2 regions of the Bacillus sp. NPDC077027 genome follow, and region 2 is predicted to be linked to the other one. Evidence: a T-box and tRNA genes for the amino acid it is inferred to sense, from the RefSeq annotation. Region 2 holds a T-box; the other holds one or more tRNA genes.
What was found. A T-box is a leader RNA that pairs with one kind of tRNA and senses whether it is charged. The one in region 2 lies ahead of alaS (alanine--tRNA ligase), so its partner is inferred to be a tRNA-Ala.

Region 1 (8,894 bases), on a different contig from region 2:
AGATTTCAACCTGGAGGTCACGATTATGAATCCTTATGCCATCATGCTCTGCTGTTATATCCTTAGCCTAGCATATTTCTTAGCTGGTTTTTATGAAGCACTAAAAATAGCAGGTATAAAAGGGAAAGTAGAAGCGTCCCCTTTGATTTCTTATATGATACTCGCGACACTTTTCTCTTTTTTTTCTCAATACTATTGGAAAATGACCATTTGAGCTATCTTTCGGTCAATTGTTTTTGAAGCATGAGTAGCTCCCAACCAAAGCACGTTTCATCGTGCTTATCTCCAGCCAGTTCAAACTGGCTTGTTGCGACAACATTTGGCTGTAATTTCTGATAAAACTGCACTGCTGAATTTCGGTCAAAAACCCACAATAGCATATGAGAAAATCCTTCTTCAATTAAATAATCTATGCCTGTAGCTATGAGTGCTGTTCCTGCACCAGTCTTTTGTTTTCCTTCTATTAAATAAATAGCGTATAGTTCAGCATCATAGTGAGCAAATTGTTGATCACGTTGTTTTCCAAATGATGCAAACCCAAATACTCCTTCTTCATCTTCAGCTACAAATGTTCCGTAAAGAGATCGCTCCTCCCATTTTTCAATTTGTTCATCGACGGTGAGGTCATCTAAATAAGCTTGTGAAATGATACCACGGTAAGTAGATTTCCAGCTTTCCACATGAACCTCTGCTATTTTTTGAATATCTGATGGCTGTGCTTGTCTAATGTTCACATGACTCACTCCTTTGCTTATATTCAAAAATAGACACCTTCCTTAGAAGGCGCCTATTCATTTATTCTTCTATTTTACGTTCAACAGCTGTTTCTTTTCTCGGCTGTTTGATTTCATTCGTTAATTCTTGAATGCTTTGTTTCACGTTACCTTTGCCAGAGAAATTCTCAATGATTTCTTTGACATCAATACCAGATGAAGCTTTTAAGCTTTCCTGCAAGCTAGACATCAAGTTTGTCGCATAGCTCGTGACTTTATTAGCTCCACTGCCTTCTCCATTTCCACCTGTGTCAACAACAGTGATCTTATCAATGTTAGAAAGTGGTGCAGAAACTTGCTTCGCATATTCAGGAAGCATTTTGACAATCATATCGAGAATGGCAGCCTGACCATATTGTTCGAAGGCTTCTGCAATTTTTTCTTTTGCTTCCGCCTCTGCAAGACCTTTGAGCCTAATAACTTCTGCCTCAGTTTCCCCTTTTGCTCGATCCGCTTCTGCTTTTGCTAAACCATCAATTCTTACTTTTTCAGCTTCCGCTTTCGCCATCGCTTCAATGCTATATTTTTTCGCATCGGCTTCTGCAAAACGTTTTGCTTTCTCTGCTTCTGCAGATTGCTCGACGGCATAACGGTCTGCATCGGCTTTCTTTTTCACTTCAGAATCATACTGGCGTTCACGACGCTGAATTTCTTTTTCTTCCAGTTCTATTTGTTTTTGACGTTCAATGATTTTGACTTGCATTTCTTGCTCAGTTACCTGTTGACGATTACGTGCTGTTTCAAGATCATATGCTTGGTCAGCGCTTGCTTTGGCTGTATCCTGATCACGTCTGAATTCGGCCCTTTTTAGTTGATTGATTTTTTCAGCTTCAGCAATTTCTGTTGCACGCTCAAGTTCTGACTTTTTCGCATCTTTATCTGCTTCAGCACGTTTGATACGTGTTTCTTTATCTGCTTCTGCAGTTGCGATATCTGCATCACGTTTCACTTGAGCGATTCTTGGCTTACCAAGGGATTCAAGATAACCGTTTTTGTCACGAACATCTTTAATTGTAAAGGATACAATCAAAAGCCCCATCTTAGCTAAATCCTGAGATGCAACACGCTGTACTTCTTGTGAGAACTTTTCTCTATTTTTATATATTTCTTCCACTGTCATAGACCCTAAAATGGAACGAAGATGACCTTCTAACACTTCTCTTGCTTCGTTTTCACGATCTTCTTTTGATTTTCCTAGAAATTGCTCTGCTGCTGTTGCAATTTCTTCTATAGAACCGCCAATTTTAATAATTGCAGTCCCATCCGCCATTACTGGAACTCCTTGCTCTGTATACACCTCTGGAGTTGATACATCTAGCTTGCTTGATAAGAGACTAAGAGGCTCTGCTTGTTGAAAAACAGGCAATACAAATGTTCCTCCACCTCTGACAATCTTAATTTTATTACCACCTTCATCCACATGCACATTTTTACTTCCAAGATAGCTTCCTGTTACAATCAATGCTTCATCCGGTCCTGCTGTACGGTACTTTGAAACAAATACGCCAATGAGTGCAATAAGTATAACAAGTGCAATTCCAATCACAATTAAAATCGTTGTTCCTGGCATAAAAAACCCCTCCTATATAAGTTCTTCATTTGGTGTAACAGATAAAACTCCTTTTTTCACTTCTACGACAAGTACACTGGTTCCATAAGGAATCTCTTCTTGATCAAAGCTCTTCGCTGGTTTGGAAATTTTCCCACTGTTACTAGTCAAGAGGACTTCACCAAATCCATCTTTTGGAACGGATACAATCACTTCTCCCGTTCTTCCTTTTAAATCAGCTTCTGTATAAGAAAGCGATTCCTCAGCGGACGAAAGCGGTATCAAAACAAATATATTCAAACAAGTTACAAGGATCACCGCGATGACAGCAGATAAAGTTGCACCTAGTAAACTACCAATAATTCCTGTTTTTTCGATGATAAATCCTCCAGCTGAAAAAAAGGTAAAGAACGCGAGTATTAGTGTTGGTTGAAGAAACGGAAGAGGAACCGCTTCAAACAATCCATCTAACACATCACCGAAAAAAACAAAGATGAGTGTCAGGATACCTGAAATAATCAATATGTATAAATATAATGTCTGTAGCGAAAGGCCAAATAATTCCACATTCCTCATCCTTTCTTCATAAAGCGAAAAATATAATATCCACCTCCATTGTATTCCTTCTATCAGGTAATACGAACCACTATTGTAAAAGTTTCATTTTTATTGCATTTTCTAAAGGAACTTCCAAACAATCTAAAGAATGCTTACAGAGAATCATTGTGTTAAAATGTAAAAATGAGGTGATTGAAATGAGTTTATTACATGAAGCAAGACAAGAGTTGTGGCAAGAGCTTAAAGGGTTAAATGAACATATGTTAAATCAAAAAATATCTGATGAAAAATGGAGCATTCAAGAAGTCGCAGATCATCTAAAAAAAATGGACTTGATCTCAGCGAAACACCTTGCGTCACAAGTCAAGACGGCTCCGATTAAAGACTATCAAGAAAAGCCTGTAGAATCAGCAGAGGATCGTTCTAGAAAAGCATCAGCTCCTAGTATCGTTGAACCGGATCGAAAGCATGTCACATCCACTCAACTAAAGGATGAGTTAGATACAGCCCGTGAGCAATTGAATCAAATTGTGTCTACGTTTACTGAAGAGGATTACAATCGCGTGGTTCCTCATCCTGTATTTGAAGAGCTTTCAGTCAAGCAATATCTCGATTTCATTGGCGCACATGAAAAAAGACATATTCATCAAATCAAAGAAATAAAAGATCAACTATAAAAAAGAAACTCCCTGTCAGCAAGATAGGGAGTTTCTTTTTTTATACAGTTTTAGGCGTGAGGTTAAAACAACGTTCGTAAATCCATTTATATGCTTTCTCATTTAAATCTCTCGGGTTTCCGACTGTTTGAGGATCTTTCATTGCTTCTTTTGCTAAACGATCAATCATGTCTTTTGAAACACCTTGTTCTTCTAATGAAGGAACTTCTAAATCTTCTACAAGTTCATACATCCAGTGAACAGCTGCTTTTGCCGCTTCTTCTGTTGTCATACCGCTTGTATCAATACCAAATGCTTTAGCGATGCGTGCGAATTTTTCAGGGTAACCTTTCCAGTTATATTCCATGACTGGTCCCATCATTGCAGCAACACATTGACCATGTGCAACAGGAATAATGCCTCCTAGTGTTTGACTCATAGCATGCGCCGCTCCTGCAGATTCACTTCCATAAGAAAGACCAGCGAGCATAGCTGCTTGAGCCATACCATATCTTGCTTCAAGATCTTCTCCATCGGCAAATGCACGACGAATATAATGTGCTGCATATTCGATGGCCATTAATGCGACAGCATCGGTAATAGGCTGAGCGAATTTCATCGTGTAGCATTCAATTGCATGTGCAAGTGCGTCGATTCCTGTCATCGCTGTGACATGAGGCGGCATTGATACATGAAGCTCAGGGTCAATCACTGTTAAATGCGCTGCAATTAACGGTCCACCTGTATTAAACTTAAATTCTCTTTCTTCATCTGTAATCACTGCCCATTGCGTCACTTCTGAACCTGTACCAGCAGTCGTTGGAATGGTTGTTAATGGTGGGATTCTGTTTTCTAGCGGTTTTTTCCCTTCTGCTGCTTCATAATCAAGCACTGTTCCTTCATGTGTTACTTCAACTCCAATGGCTTTTGCAGTATCCATTGAACTCCCACCGCCAACAGCGACCAATCCATCACAGCCTTCTTTTTTATATAGAGCAGAACCTTCGTTCACTAGGCGCACTGGTGGATTCGGCTCAACTTTATGAAAGAGCACAACGGCAATTCCAGCTCCCTTCAATGACTCGATGACTGGATTAACGACACCTGCTTGATAAATGCCTGAGTCCGTAACAAGAAGTACTTTCGTGACACCATATGCTTTCACTTCTTCCCCAACATGTTTCACTGCACCAATCCCATGTTTAATCACAGTTGGAATCTCAAATGTATGAAACTTTTGCATGCTTTCAATTTTCATATTTAACGTCATAAAAATCTCCTCCATGTATGTATTTTATTTAAACCAGTGCACTGCTTCTGGCTTTGTATTACGGTATAAATGTTTAATTTCTGTATATTCTTCAAGACCAGTTCGTCCCAGCTCACGCCCAAGACCTGATTGCTTATAGCCCCCCCATGGTGCCTGCGCAAAGTATGGATGGAAATCATTGATCCACACTGTACCAAGTCTTAATTTGCTTGCAACCCGCTCTGCTTTTTCAATGTCCTTAGACCAAACTGCACCCGCTAACCCATATATCGTGTCGTTTGCTAATCTGACAGCCTCTTCTTCAGAACTGAACGACTCCACAGTTAACACTGGTCCGAATACTTCCTCTTGTACAATTCGCATGTCAGCAGTACAGCCGGAGAAAATAGTAGGTAAATAGAAAAAACCATTTTGTAGTTCTTTTGCTTTCGGACGTTTCCCACCTGTTTCTAGGTTTGCGCCTTCTTCGATTCCAATCTCTACATACTTCTCTACTTTTTTACGATGTGCAGCTGAGATGAGTGGCCCACTTTGCGTCGTTTCATCAAAGCCATTGCCGAGCTTAATTTTTTTAGTTCGCTTAACCAACTCTTCTAAAAATTCATCATGAATGGCTTCTTCTACTAAAAGTCGAGAACCTGCTGAGCATACTTGGCCCGCATGGAAAAATACAGCATTCATCGCCTGATCAACTGCAACATCTAAGTCAGCATCTTTAAACACAATATTCGGATTTTTCCCACCAAGCTCAAGTGCGATTTTTTTCACATTCACGCTAGCGCCTTGCATGATCTTTTTACCTGTTTCAATCCCACCAGTAAATGAAATCAAATCCACTTGATCACTTACGGCAAGCTCATCCCCTACAATTGTGCCAGATCCAAGTACGAGATTGGCCACACCTGCTGGAACACCTGCCTCTTCGATTAATTGAAATACTTTGATCGTCGTCAATGGTGTAATTTCACTTGGCTTCAATATAATCGTATTTCCTGCCGCAAGAGCGGGTGCAATTTTCCAGCTTGCTTGAAGAAGCGGATAATTCCACGGCGTAATCTGACCACACACTCCAACTGGTTCACGAATGATTTCACTTTTTGAGTTTTGAATAGGTGACGCAATGACTTCACCGCCATCTTTATCAGCAAGTCCGGCATAATATTGAAAAACATTCGCAATATCACTCATATCAGCTTTACTTTCTTCCAATGTTTTACCCGTATCAAGTGATTCTAACTTTGCAAGTTCATCTAAATCACGTCTTATCAGTTCAGCAATTTTTAATACAAAATTGCCTCTTTCAAGTCCAGGAAGGCTGGCCCACTCACCTTGATCAAATGCTTTTCTGGCAGCTTTAATCGCTAACTGTGCATCATTTCTAGACCCTTCACTTACAGTGGCTATCACTTCTTGATTAAAAGGATTGATAATGTCTCGTGTCTCGCCACTTTTAGCGCCAACCCATTGTCCATTTATAAAAAGTGTCTGACTCATGTAATGAACCTCCTCTGAATTCCTCATTCGATAAGTTTGTTAAATAAAAATTTAACGTTTTGAACATAATTAACTTAACATGACTATTTTTTTATGTCAAAGTCCTATTTGCTTATTTTGCTTTGACATTTCGCATTCTTTCGATAAGATATAGTCCATAAAGAATTTTTTGAACGAATTTAATGAATTAAATAGAAAGCAGGGACATGATGAAGAAACAAGAAGTACAGGAAGCAGAGGAAAGCATTTTAGCTGCTAAAGATCTAGTCATCGATTCCATCGCTGAAACGATGGATTTATACGGGATCACACGAAGTGCAGGTATTTTATATGGAACTATGTATTTAAATGAGGAAATGACACTTGATGAAATGCGAGAAGAATTGCAAATGAGTAAGCCTAGCATGAGCACAGGTGTTAAAAAACTGCAAGATATGAATATCGTAAAGAAAACGTTTCATCGTGGAAGAAGAAAACATAGCTTTGTCGCTGAAAAGGACTTTTTTAAATTTTTCACAAATTTCTTTCCACAAAAATGGGATCGGGAAGTCGAAGTCAACCTAGCTGCCATTGAAGAAGCACAAAAACGACTTCTTGACATCACACACGATACAAAGGTAGAAAAAACGTTAAAAGAAGAGGCGATGCGACTTATCGAACAACTCGAAAGTTCCAAAGCCTATTATGATTGGTTAAAAAGACTGGCAAACGCCGTTCACTCTGGAGAAATTTTTAAGTACATTTCCATTCACGACAAAGATCGATAGTGTCTTATAATAAACATTATTTGTCATGTAACAATAACCGAAAAATTGTACTTTTCAGCTTGAATTTTAGAGAAGGATTGACTATAATAAGTGTTGTCGTAATACTCGGGGAATTAGCTCAGCTGGGAGAGCGCATCGCTGGCAGCGATGAGGTCAGGGGTTCGATCCCCCTATTCTCCATATTTGAAATCCTTACTGATGTAAGGGTTTTTCTTATTTTATTTTCTTGTAATGGGTCCATATTAGGGTCATTTAATTTAAATTGTCCTTAAAGAAGACAAAGGGCTAAAATAAAAATCATTTTAGACCTTTATCAACAATCTGAAACCTCTCTTTTGCAGAGAGGTTTTCTCATTCTTCAAGAAGTAAGTCACATACTTAAGTTTTTTTTGAACAAGCCTAGCATAGGTTCATTAGAACTCTTCTAACCCATATTCCTTAGCACCTGCTGCTACCAACCTGTAAACAGCCAATAGATGTTCATTGATTTGTCTCTCAGTTTCCTCCCCAAATGCATCAAACCCTATTTTGATTTCATTTGAGAAGTCAAATTTTCTTGATCCTACTTGAGCAATATTTTTCTTTACAAGCTGTGCCGTAAAATAACCAGACGCCTCCTTATCAATCCTTTCCCATGTAATCGGATCAATACCCAAACTAATAGAAAATGAGTAGTCCTTAATACTTAATATTTGATCAGTCATACCCTCTCTCCTTTTTTTGTATATTTTTGATTACAGCGTACAACAGTCACATAACAAGAGCTCTCAACTTATAGAGAAACATGTAAAAACCCTATCCAAATTAGGGATAGGGCTTCTCATTTACCATTTGTCTTAGCAATCAAGCAATCTTATTTTGTAGCATGTTGATACGATTTATTCAAATAGTCAGGCTCTTGAATCTGATAACCAAATACTCCTTTTATTTCAACATCCCCACAGCCTTCATCTTTTGTAATTTCAATGCCGTGCGGTCTGTAAATGTACATTCCACTTGATTCGATTCGATCAGTAGCGCTTAGATCATATTGATTGCCTGTATATTCTTTTATAGATGACGGAAAATCTGTTCCTGATAAGGATGTTCTAAACAATGTGATCTTTAGAGTACAACCTTCTGCATTTAGAATAGAAAATCTATAGCCAAATGTAGATTTATAAAAATCAGGATTTTTTTGTCCCCCTTTAATCCAAAGTATTTTTTCTTGTTCAGTCATTGTGAAATCAACATTTTCTTCTTGGTAAATGACCTTTGCTGAAACCTTCTCAATGTTTAAACCAAATACAACAATAAAAGAAAGTGCCAACATAGCAAATAATCTTTTCATTTAAAATCCCTCCAGTCCTTTTCATTATTATACACTAGATATATCCAAAAATGGTTATTTTTTCTTCGAAAGAGGGAGGAGTTTTATCTTTTACATCTTTATTTGTCTATCTTTTCAGTATCTTCATTAACTTCTCTTTTGTTTTTGGTCCATAAATTCCATCTGCCGCTAACCCATGCATCATTTGAAATCGCCGAACAGCATTTGCGGTCTTTGGTCCATAATAGCCGTCAATTCCATTGTTTTTGGCTCCTTTGTCGGGATAGAAATGGATGGAAGCCAATGCCTGTTGTAGTGCTTTGACTCCTTCGCCTTTGCTTAATGGCTTTGTTATTTTTAAAATGCCTGATGGGAGATTCAGTTGGTTCGGAAGCGATTGTTTCTTTTGTGAAATTGCTGTCATAGGTATAGTCGTGCTCATCGTTTTTGTTTTCTTATTTGTATGAGCAACAGCAATCCCCGCTTTAAAGCGATCCCACCCGTCAAGCAATTTTCGT
Region 2 (11,633 bases):
AAAAAACTGTAGGCAAACGGGATGATTGTCTACAGTCTTTTCTCGTCGTTTCGTTATTTACCGTTACCTGTGATGTATTTCGCTTTCGCCTTGTTATGTTCTTTCAGTGTTTTTGTAAAGACGACCTCACCGTTTTTCTTTGCAAGAAAATAAATGTAATTTGTTTTCTCCGGGTTTAATGCGGCTTTCCAAGAGGATTCACCTGCGTTTGCAATCGGACCTGGTGGCAGTCCTTTATTGCGATACGTATTGTATGGTGAATCGACCTCTAAATCTTTGTACAATACACGTGATTTATGCTCACCAAGGGCATAAAGAACCGTTGGATCTGTTTGAAGTGGCATCTTCTTTTCTATCCTGTTATAAAACACACTAGAGATTTTCGCACGGTCTGTTTTTTCAGTGGCTTCCATCTCAATCAAAGAAGCCATTGTTAATACGGCATGTACAGACATTTTTTTCTTTTTCATCTGTTTTTCGTAAGTTTTCACATAGTGATCCGTTTGTTTCACCATCGTCTCAATGATGCTTTCCAAAGGCTCGTTCTCATCATAGAACGGATAGGTCGCTGGAAACAAGTAGCCTTCTAGTGGATGCTTGACTGTTTGTTTCTCAATACCAGATGTCACTGTCTTTGGGTATTTTTTCTTTAGTTTTTCTATGAAGGCTTTTTCATCTAGTTTCGCCGTCACTTCTTTTGCTGTGTAGGTTGTCTGATTAGCAATGATGGTTGCAATGTCTGACAGTTGCTTCCCTTCTGGAATCACAAGCTGAAATGCATAATCAGTTCCACCAGCGGTTAATTTTTGAATGAGTTTGTCTGCATCCATCGTTTTTTTTAAATGAAAATAGCCTGCTTTGAATCCGGATGCTTTTTTGTATTTGGCATAGTAAGTAAACAGCTGATCATTTTTAATTAATCCATTCTCTTTTAAAATACTTGCGATTCGTGGCACTGAAGAACCGTTTGGAATATGGATGTTGACCGTTTGTTTACTCTTTTGATCAACTGGCCCAAGTGCTGACTTTACATATAAAAAGCCAGATAATGCTGCAATGATGATCACAGCGATGGCAGATAAAATCACAATTCCTGCTTTTCTTTTATAGAATGGTTGGTTTTTTTGCTCTGAAAACATGCATCGCCCTCCTCACATCTAGCCTTTATAGTACATGATTCGACTAGATTCGGCAATTACTTGGCAAATACATATTTTCATCTTTCTCAGATTAAGTCACCTGAAACAGAGTAGCTAAACCGATGCCACCACCACTACCAATCGTCGCAATGACATAGTTGCCTTTTGTTATATTTTTCGCTTCATCATATAATCGAATAACAAGTGCAGCACCTGAAGCGCTATACGGATGGCCAGACAAAGCGCCCACCGCGAACATTCACACGATCATATGAAATACCCAGTTCCCTTACAAAGAGTGCCACTTTCACCGCAAATGCTTCATTGATTTCAAATCGAGCAATATCATCAGTTGTTAAGTGATGTTGTTGAAGCAGTTTCCTCACTGCAGCTATTGGTCACTGTCACCGTACCACCATTTGGCTGAAATATTGGCTTGCCTCGATTTCCATCAAGCGTGTTAAAGAAGAAGTCATCACAATTGCCTGCTTCTTCTGTTTCCGAAATAGCAAATACAACGAAGGAATGAAAATAGAAAAAGGATTGCAGATACCGCAATCCAAAAAATAGCTAGAATGATTAAAGTTCATATTTTTTCAAACTACTCAACAGTACTTTGCTCCTTTTTATACCTCACTACTTTTATAATTCTATAAACTATTACAGCAACATAGCACACAACTAAGGTAACCAAATATTGAACAGGAAAATCTCTTTGTACACCTTGATAAAGAAAAACACCTAAAAAAACCGTTAATAAAACTATTTGAAAAACTTCTCTTTTTATCATAAAAACCCCCATTATACTTTTAATTACAATAGTAAGAAGATTTATGTTACCATGAAATTGTAAAATAATCAGTCGTAACTTTCTATAGTTAGTGCCATATTCAGGAGTTAAGTAACAAATTGAGAAATGGGGGATTGAATACAATCCCAATGCCTTTGACCAATCTGCTCCTGATGATATGATTGTGCATGATTGATCATATCACGCACTATTAGAAAGAAGTGCTTCTGTCATCGTTGGCACTGTATATAAAACTGTGATGTCGTTCTCGTTCAGCGTCTGTTTTACCTATGCGGCAGAAAATTTTTCAAGCAACGCATTTTTGTTGAAGCAGAGGTATTCGGAGAAGGTGTTTACGCTATTTTCAAAGAAGTGAATGGCTCAATCAAAAAGATCAGTACATTGAAGAAAAATCTTTCTTTTCTTTGTCATTCGATCATGGTCTTTATTTGCTTAACTTTCAAGACGTTCAGGGAAAAATCAAAAGCTGATCGTCACCTCAGAGCTTCCATCATCAAAAAAAGACCTGTGAATGCAGACAAGCTTTCGTCTGTTCCACAGGTCTTTTATTTCTACTCTTCGTCCTCTTCTTGTTCTAAGAACGTATTTAATGTTTCTTCAATCATGTCCCATTCTGCATCTGTTTCAATTGGCTGTAACTCGCCGTCATCACCATCTTCATTTGGTGTGAAGCTTGATGCATGAATTTCAATTTCCTCATTGTCTTGTTCTGCGATTGGATAATAAAGGACATATGATTTGTTAAAATGGTCGCTCTCAAAAGTAAATAATACTTCGCAAAGCTGTTCATTGCCATTATCATCAACGATTGTAATTTGTTTTTCTCCGTGTTCCATTTTGTTTCACCTCATTTTAATTTAAGCTGTCTAAATATCCTTGCAGGATCATGACAGCAGCCATTTTATCAATGACTTTTTTGCGTTTCTGTCTGCTGACATCAGCAGAGATAAGCAGCTTTTCTGCTGCCATTGTAGACAGTCGCTCGTCCCAAAGCACAACAGGAACATTGTACGTGTTTTCTAATACTTTCGCAAATGTTTGACTGGCTTCGCCTCTTGGGCCAACCGTACCATTCATGTTTTTTGGAAAGCCAAGCACAATCTTGTCAGCCCCATACTCAGAAATGATATCAGACAGGCGGGCTAGTCCAAAATCTCCGCCTGCTTCATCAATCTTTATTGTTTCAATGCCTTGTGCCGTCCATCCCATTTCATCACTGATGGCAACACCAAGCGTTTTCGTGCCTAAATCTAAGCCTACAATTCTCATGTTTTTACGCCTCTTTATGTGTCTCTAAGTACGATTTAACCAATTCCTCAATTAATTCGTCTCGTTCAATTTTACGAATTAGGTTGCGTGCATCCTGATGTCTTGGAATATAAGCAGGGTCGCCTGACAGCAAGTATCCGACAATTTGATTGATCGGGTTATATCCTTTTTCTTGAAGTGCGTCATGGACCGTGATAAGCACCTCATTGATATTGGTTTCAGCTGAATCATCAGAAAAGTTAAATTTCATTGTCTTATCAAATGAACTCACTGCGTGTTGCACCTCTTTTCCAAAATTCTAAATAGCAAGCATTTATCTAATCGCTTATCTAATACCTTATTCTACACTACATTGCCTGATTATAAAACGGATTTGACAGATTCTTCGACAGTTGCGAGTGCTTCTTGTAATTTTTCTGGCTGTTTGCCACCTGCTTGTGCCATATCAGGACGGCCGCCTCCGCCACCTCCGCAGATTTCAGCTGCCTGTTTGACAAGCTTACCTGCGTGAAGTCCTTTTTCGATTAAATCTTTTGTGACACCTGCTGAGATGTTCACTTTTCCGTTTTGTACTGCACCTAAAACGATCACAGCTGAGCCTAATTTTGCTTTTAGATCGTCTACCATGGTTCTTAAATGGTTCATATCCTTTGCATTTACTTTCTCAGTGAGAACGTTCACACCGCCAATGTCTTGCACTTTTTCTAAAATTGAGCCTGCTTCAGCCTGGCTTAGCTTGGCAAGAAGCGATTCATTTTCTCTTTGTGCTTCTTTTAAATCAGCCTGCAAGGAGACAATTCGTTTTGGTACGTCCTTTGTATTTGTTTTTAATTCAGCTGCGGCAGTTTCTAATATTGCAAGCTGAGCATTTAATTCTTCATAAGCTCCCTTGCCTGTAACCGCCTCGATACGACGTGTCCCTGCACCAATACCTGACTCTGATGCAATTTTGAACAAACCAATTTCCGCTGTGTTTTGCACATGGCAGCCGCCGCAAAGCTCTAAGCTGTAGTTACCCACTTGAACAACACGCACAATTTCACCATATTTCTCACCAAACAGTGCCATAGCGCCCATCTCTTTCGCTTCAGCAATTGGTTTTAAATCAATTGCGACAGAGATACCTTCCCAAATCTTTTCATTGACGATTTTTTCTATTTGCGCTAATTCTTCTTTAGTCACTTGACCGAAATGGGAGAAGTCAAAGCGAAGTCGATTCTCGTTTACAAGCGATCCAGCTTGACCTACATGACTGCCTAATACGTCTTTTAATGCCTGATGAAGCAAATGGGTTGCTGTATGGTTTTTGACAATCCCTTTTCTAAGCGCCGCCTCAACCTCTGCTGTCACTTCAAGACCTTTTTGAATCGTCCCGCTCACCACAAGCCCTTCATGAACATGTTGACCGTTCGGTGCTTTTTGAACATCCTTCACTTCAATGACCACTTCACTGCTTCGTAAGTAGCCTTTATCTGCTACCTGACCACCGCTTTCAGCATAAAACGGTGTTTCATTTAATAAAATTTGAACCGTTTCACCTTCATGTGCTTCAGTGACGATCTCTCCATCTTGCAAGAGTTCAATCACTTGTGCAGTTGCCATTAAGTTTTCATAGCCAACGAATGTGCTTTCTACTTTAATATCACCTAAGGCACCGCCTTGGACTTGCATACTGCCAACGTCTTGTCTTGCTTTTCTTGCACGATCACGTTGTTTGTCCATTTCCGCTTTGAAGCCCTCTTCATCAACAGTCATATCTTCATCCTGCGCGTACTCTTCCGTTAATTCAACAGGGAAACCATACGTATCATACAGCTTGAACACATCTGCTCCAGAAATTTGAGAGCTGCCTTTATCTTTTTCTTTTTTCATGATTTCAGACAGGATGGCAAGACCTTCGTTTAAAGTTTCATGGAAGCGTTCTTCTTCATTTTTAATCACTTTGGCAATGAATTCTTCCTTCGCCTGAACATCTGGGTAAAAATCCTTCATAATCTCAGCCACAACCGGGACGAGGTCAAACATGAATGGACGGTTAATGTGAATTGTTTTTGCATAACGTACTGCACGGCGGAGCAAACGTCTTAGCACGTAACCGCGGCCTTCATTCGACGGAAGTGCTCCATCACTTACAGCAAATGCAACTGTGCGAATATGATCAGCAATGACTTTAAAGGCTGTGTCCTTCTCCTTTGTTTCACCATAGCTTTCACCAGAGATGTTTTCTACCGCATGAATAATAGGCATGAATAAATCGGTGTCAAAGTTCGTTGGAACATTTTGAATCACAGAAACCATGCGTTCAAGCCCCATGCCCGTATCAATATTTTTCTTTGGCAGTGGTGTATATGAACCATCTGGATTATGGTTGAATTCTGAGAACACAAGATTCCAAACCTCTAAATAGCGTTCATTTTCTCCGCCAGGGTATAGTTCTGGATCGTTTGCATCATTCCCATACTCTTCTCCACGGTCATAGAAAATTTCTGTATTCGGACCACTTGGCCCCTCACCAATATCCCAGAAATTCCCCTCAAGTCGAATGATTCGTTCTTCTGGTACACCGATTTTATCTTTCCAAAGGACATATGCTTCCTCATCTTCTGGATGTACAGTCACCGATAACAGCTTCGGATCAAATCCGATCCATTTCTCACTCGTTAAAAACTCCCAAGCCCAATCAATGGCTTCTTCTTTAAAGTAGTCGCCAATTGAGAAGTTTCCTAGCATTTCAAAGAATGTATGATGTCGAGCTGTTTTCCCTACATTCTCAATATCGTTTGTTCTAATTGACTTTTGAGCATTACTAATACGGGGGTTTTCAGGTACTACACGTCCATCAAAGTATTTTTTTAAAGTTGCAACCCCACTGTTAATCCATAGAAGCGTAGGATCGTCATGTGGCACAAGTGGTGCACTTGGCTCAACCGAATGTCCTTTTTCCTTAAAAAAGTCTAAAAACATTTGACGCACTTGAGCAGATGTTAAAGTTTTCATTATAAAGTTCCTCCTTTTTCATTCCACACTGTTCACACACATACAAAAAAAAACATCTCGCCCTATGCAAACATAAAAATGCTTACACAGGGACGAGATGTTCTCGCGGTACCACCCTGATTATAGACAACAATCGTCTATCACCTTAAAATCCGTTAACGCCGGAAAAGAGCGGCAGTGTTTATCTGCACTCAGGACTAGCTTCCGTTAAAGTTCTGATAAGGCTTCTTTCAGCAAATAAAGCCTCTCTCTCAATCAGCTTTTCAACGTACTCGGGTCCATCAATGAATTCTCATTTTATGAATCGAAATTATTATAGACAACTCGCCACTTAATGTCAATCAATGCTCTGCCCTCATATGAATAATTTGCACAAGGATGACACGTAAAATCGCAGCAAATGGAACCGCTAAGATCATCCCAATTAAGCCAAACAACTCTCCTCCCGCTAAGAGTGCAAGCATAATGACGACTGGATGCATATGCAGACTTCTCCCAACAATGATTGGACTTAGCACATTGCTTTCTAGAAATTGCAGAACAGCTACTGTGACAATCACAATGATGACAGATTTCGTTGAAATGGTGAAGGCAATCATCAAGGCAGGAACCGCGCCAATGATTGGACCAAAATACGGGATCACATTCGTTGCGCCGATAATTAATCCTAACACAAGCGGATATGGGATATGGAACAGCCACAGGACAATGGTTGCCGCCCCACCAATTAAAGAACAAACGAGCAGTTGTCCTCGTATATAATCCCCAAGTGAATCATCTATTGCCTTCACAAAAAGAGATCCACGTTTCCGAAACTTAGGCGGTGTTAAATACCATGCTGCTCTTTTCATCGTGTTCATATCCTTTACCATATAAAACACTAAAAATGGAATTAAAGCGGCGATCAGAACATAGTCGAATAATACTTTACAACTGACAATGATACGTTCTGCCCCGTTTGCTGCGTACGTCTCCGTTTGCAAAATAAGCTGATCTAAGCGATGATGCAAACCATCTGGCCAATGGTTCGTATGACGGTGAATATGTGATAACGCACCGTTATACGTCTCTGCTAAAATCGGAATTTGTTCAGACAATTCATTCAACTGAACAATCATAACGGGAACTCCTTTATAAACTGCAAAACCGACACCGCCAAAAAAAAGCAAATAAATAAGCAGGAGGCTTATTGTTCGCGGGAGACCAGTGCTATGCAACCTTTCGACAATCGGATATAACAAATATGAAATAAAAATAGCAAGTGAAAGTGGAATGAGCACTGCTTTTAACAAAATGACAAGTGGCATCCACAACTCATCAAGTTGAACCAATATATAAATGGATACGAGCACGAGCAATGTACCCGCTGCGTAAATGACGAATTCTATCGGTTTCCTATTCACCTTCTTCACCCCTCTTCTTATTGTTTATCCCTGACCTTCAAATATCCATCTAAATAAAATTTGTCCTATTTTTGTTAAAAATGAATACATATATAAACATACAGTCCTCTTAAAAAATCACTGGTTGCTGTTAAAAAGTTGAATGATATTCATTTTCCCTCATGTTACTCTGACTCACTTTATCCAAATTTTCACAAAGGAGGTTCTTCATGATCACATTCGAACAAGTGAACAAGCATTTCGGTCAATTTCATGTGCTCAAAGATATTAACCTACATATTGAAAAAGGAGAGGTAGTTGTCATTATTGGTCCCTCAGGCTCTGGAAAAAGCACGATGCTCAGATGTATCAACCGTCTTGAAACAATTGATGAAGGGCAGATTCTCTTAAATGACGTCCCGATTCAGGATCCTAAGACGAATATGAATCTCATCAGACAAAACATTGGCATGGTGTTTCAGCACTTTCATCTTTATCCACATAAAACGGTGTTGGAAAATATTATGCTTGCTCCGATGAAAGTGAAAAAAGTGAGCAAGGAGGAAGCAAAAGAAACAGCCGCATTTTATTTAGAGAAGGTCGGTATTCCCGAAAAAGCAAACACCTATCCGTCAAGATTATCAGGTGGACAACAACAACGCGTTGCCATCGCACGGGGTCTTGCGATGAAGCCTGAAGTGATGTTATTTGACGAACCAACATCTGCACTTGATCCAGAAATGATTGGCGAAGTATTAGATGTCATGAAACAGCTTGCACGCGAGGGGATGACCATGGTTGTCGTCACACATGAAATGGGATTTGCAAGGGAAGTAGCCGATCGAATTGTGTTCATTGATGAGGGGAAAATTCTGGAGGAATCAACACCTGCAGAGTTTTACGTACAACCTCGCGAAAAGCGGGCACAGCTCTTTTTGAGCAGAATTTTAAATCATTAGGAGGATTTTGAGATGAAAAAAACAACAAAGCTCTTTTTTCTATGTTTATTCACGTTTTGCCTTACTCTGCTAACCGCCTGCGGTTCCTCTGAAAAAGGGTCAACAGATGCAAAGCAGGGAAGTTCTTTTGAAACGATCAAAAAAGATAAAAAAATCGTCTTTGGTGTTAAAAATGACACACGCCTTTTTGGTTTAAAAAACCCAAGTAATGGAGAAATTGAAGGCTTCGATATTGATATTGCCAAGGCGATCACAAAAAAGATGCTTGGGGATGATGCAAAAGCGGAATTCAAAGAAGTCACTTCAAAAACAAGAATTCCTCTTCTGCAAAAAGGGGAAATTCACGCGATTGTCGCAACGATGACTATTACAGAGGAACGAAAAAAAGAAGTGAATTTTTCTGATGTCTATTTCGAGGCGGGCCAATCATTGCTTGTGAAAAAAGGCAGTGACATTCAATCAATTGATGATATCCAAAAAGGAACAAAGGTATTAGCCGTGAAAGGCTCTACTTCCTCTCAAAATATTCGAAAAAAGGCGCCAAAGGCCTCTGTACTGGAATTTGAAAATTATCAAGAAGCGTTTACCGCTTTAAAATCAAACCAAGGACAAGTGCTGACAACAGATAATGCGATTTTATTTGGAATGGCGGCTGAGGATAGCCAATACGAAGTCGTCGGTGGTACATTCACAGATGAACCGTACGGAATTGCTGTCAAAAAAGGAGACGAAAAACTCACTAACGAAATCAACAAAGCGCTAAAAGCGTTAAAAGCTAATGGAGAATACGATAAAATCTATCAAAAATGGATCAAAGAATGACCTCTTGATGAGAACATGCTTTAGGATGAGCCATTGTGGTTCATCCTCGGCTTGTCCTTTACCTGAAGGGAGTGACCCTGATTGCTAAGGTTTTCTATTTTATCCGAAAACTTAAATGTCTATTTAGAAGGATTTAAATATACGATTGGTGCTAGCATCATTGCCTTGATCGGAAGCTTTATCATCGGTACGCTCATTGCCATTATGAGAATTGCACCACTCAAACCACTCAATTGGCTAGGAACGGCTTACGTGGAATTTATTCGGAATATTCCGTTATTATTGATTACATTTGTCTTTTTCTTTGGATTGCCCGTCATGGGAATTGTTGCCGATGGTTTTACGGCAGGTACGATTGCGCTTGCTATTTATACCTCAGCATTTATTGCAGAGGCGATTCGTGCTGGGATACAAGCAGTCCCGATTGGGCAAATGGAAGCTGCGCGCGCATCTGGTTTATCTTATGGCGGTACAATGAGATATATCATTTTGCCACAGGCTATCAAAATTGTCATTCCCCCACTCGGAAATCAATTTATCAACCTTGTAAAGAACTCGTCGATCTTAGGCGTCATCGCTGGGTTCGATTTAATGTATCAGGGGGATTTAATTGCCTCACGTACGTTTGTCACCTTTGATGTGTATATTTTCGTTGCCATGTTTTACTTACTTTTAACAATCCCACTTAGTGTTGGCGTAAATTATTTAGAAAGAAGAATGGCACGAAGCCACTAGAAAGGGGGAGAAACGATGGATTTTTTAGGCGCTTATCAACCCGATCATCTCGCATTTTTGCTTGAAGGATTTGCGGTCACTTTAAAAGTGGCTTTCATATCAATTATCCTCAGTTTTGTCATTGGACTTGTGGTGGGCACCTTGCGATTTGCACAAATCCCTGTCCTATCAAAAGTGCTCGCTGTCATTGTTGAAACGATTCGAAATTTACCACTTTTGCTTATCATTTTCTTTACGTATTTTGCCTTGCCTGAAATTGGTCTGAAATTGAGCATTACTGCTTCTGCTATTGCAGCCTTAACCGTCTTTGAATCCGCTATGTTGTCGGAGGTCATTCGCAGTGGATTAAAATCCATTGATAAAGGACAGGTTGAAGCTGCAAGATCTTCGGGTTTAACATTCGTTCAAACATTGCGCTTGATTATTATGCCCCAAGCCCTTCGGCGGATGATCCCTCCTATTGTGAGTCAATTCATCTCACTTTTAAAGGATACATCACTAGCTGTCGTAATCGCATTACCAGAACTGTTACATCATGCACAAATATTAAACGGACAAAGTCAATCGTATTTGCTTCCTATCTTCCTTTTAGCAGCGCTTATGTACTTTATTGTTAACTTTGGTCTCTCACTCATTGCAAGACGTTTAGAAATACGCCAAACATAAAAAAGGACATCCAACTTTGGATGTCCCTTCTTTGTTACATCATGCGCATAATACGTTTTCTCATTTTTTTCATATCTCGCTTTGACGGCATATCATATCTACTAGCAAAGTGATATGCAAGTGCCCCCGCACCAAGTGTCAGAAGTGAAGAAGTCATTCTGCCCATGCTAATTCCCCCTTAACGCTTATAATTGGATAGAGCGTTCATCGTCACTGAACAGGTCATCTAAACTGCTAAGTGTCCCGTCTTCCTCAACTTGGTGTGTCGATATTTTGCCTTTTGACAGTGTCAATTCAATAAAACAGCCCCAGCAATAATATTGATTGACCCCAATTTTTCCGATGTCCTTGCATTTGCAGTTTGGACAAATGAGCATATTAAGCACCTCTTTACGTCCGGTCTAGAACAAGTGCTTCTTTTTGAACATCAATCAAGGTTCCAGCTGCATTAAGCCGCTTTCTGATCCCTGATAACTCTGTAAAGAAGCCGTTTGAGAGTTCATATGCTACGATTGTGCCCGTTTTTCTGCAAAAGTATACATCTTCCAATATGCCCAGGTTTTCTCCTTCTGATGATTGAATCATTTTCTTTTTTAATTTGTTAAATAAAAATGATGTTGCGGAAGGCTGTGCACCGGCTGTAAGGTCGGTCTGAACAAAAAGACCTTTATCCGTCAGTTTGTCACTGATTGAGAATGGGATCAGCGCACAGTCTTTTTTCTTACCATCTAGGATGTAACCCTGGCAGCTGCCATCAGGAGAAAAACAAATATCCTTCACACGCCCAAGTTCCGAAGACAGGTCACGAGTATAAATGGACATTCCCTGTAATTCTCGACATGTTCTCAAAGTG

Region 1: it has a tRNA-Ala gene. The T-box ahead of alaS (alanine--tRNA ligase) is inferred to sense a tRNA for this amino acid. The anticodon was not compared.

What each region holds. Positions count from the first base shown of each region.
Region 1 is NZ_JBNNIO010000002.1:1,223-10,116, forward strand. It holds gene ACQKEZ_RS05515 (N-acetyltransferase family protein) at 216-734, opposite strand; gene ACQKEZ_RS05520 (SPFH domain-containing protein) at 796-2,343, opposite strand; gene ACQKEZ_RS05525 (hypothetical protein) at 2,356-2,898, opposite strand; gene ACQKEZ_RS05530 (DinB family protein) at 3,078-3,557, shown strand; gene ACQKEZ_RS05535 (iron-containing alcohol dehydrogenase) at 3,598-4,806, opposite strand; gene betB (betaine-aldehyde dehydrogenase) at 4,831-6,300, opposite strand; gene cudC (choline uptake/conversion transcriptional regulator CudC) at 6,510-7,067, shown strand; tRNA gene ACQKEZ_RS05550 (tRNA-Ala) at 7,175-7,247, shown strand; gene ACQKEZ_RS05555 (hypothetical protein) at 7,481-7,771, opposite strand; gene ACQKEZ_RS05560 (biofilm-forming protein) at 7,921-8,397, opposite strand; gene ACQKEZ_RS05565 (peptidoglycan recognition protein family protein) at 8,504-8,894, opposite strand, start outside.
Region 2 is NZ_JBNNIO010000001.1:367,924-379,556, reverse strand. It holds gene mltG (endolytic transglycosylase MltG) at 54-1,139, opposite strand; gene ACQKEZ_RS02080 (hypothetical protein) at 1,231-1,380, opposite strand; gene ACQKEZ_RS02075 (hypothetical protein) at 1,361-1,525, opposite strand; gene ACQKEZ_RS02070 (hypothetical protein) at 1,741-1,929, opposite strand; gene ACQKEZ_RS02065 (DUF1292 domain-containing protein) at 2,502-2,786, opposite strand; gene ruvX (Holliday junction resolvase RuvX) at 2,803-3,219, opposite strand; gene ACQKEZ_RS02055 (IreB family regulatory phosphoprotein) at 3,224-3,490, opposite strand; gene alaS (alanine--tRNA ligase) at 3,580-6,216, opposite strand; T-box leader at 6,302-6,510, opposite strand; gene ACQKEZ_RS02045 (AI-2E family transporter) at 6,558-7,619, opposite strand; gene ACQKEZ_RS02040 (amino acid ABC transporter ATP-binding protein) at 7,829-8,557, shown strand; gene ACQKEZ_RS02035 (transporter substrate-binding domain-containing protein) at 8,570-9,379, shown strand; gene ACQKEZ_RS02030 (amino acid ABC transporter permease) at 9,461-10,114, shown strand; gene ACQKEZ_RS02025 (amino acid ABC transporter permease) at 10,130-10,780, shown strand; gene ACQKEZ_RS02020 (YrzQ family protein) at 10,815-10,946, opposite strand; gene ACQKEZ_RS02015 (hypothetical protein) at 10,966-11,157, opposite strand; gene ACQKEZ_RS02010 (PRC-barrel domain-containing protein) at 11,171-11,629, opposite strand.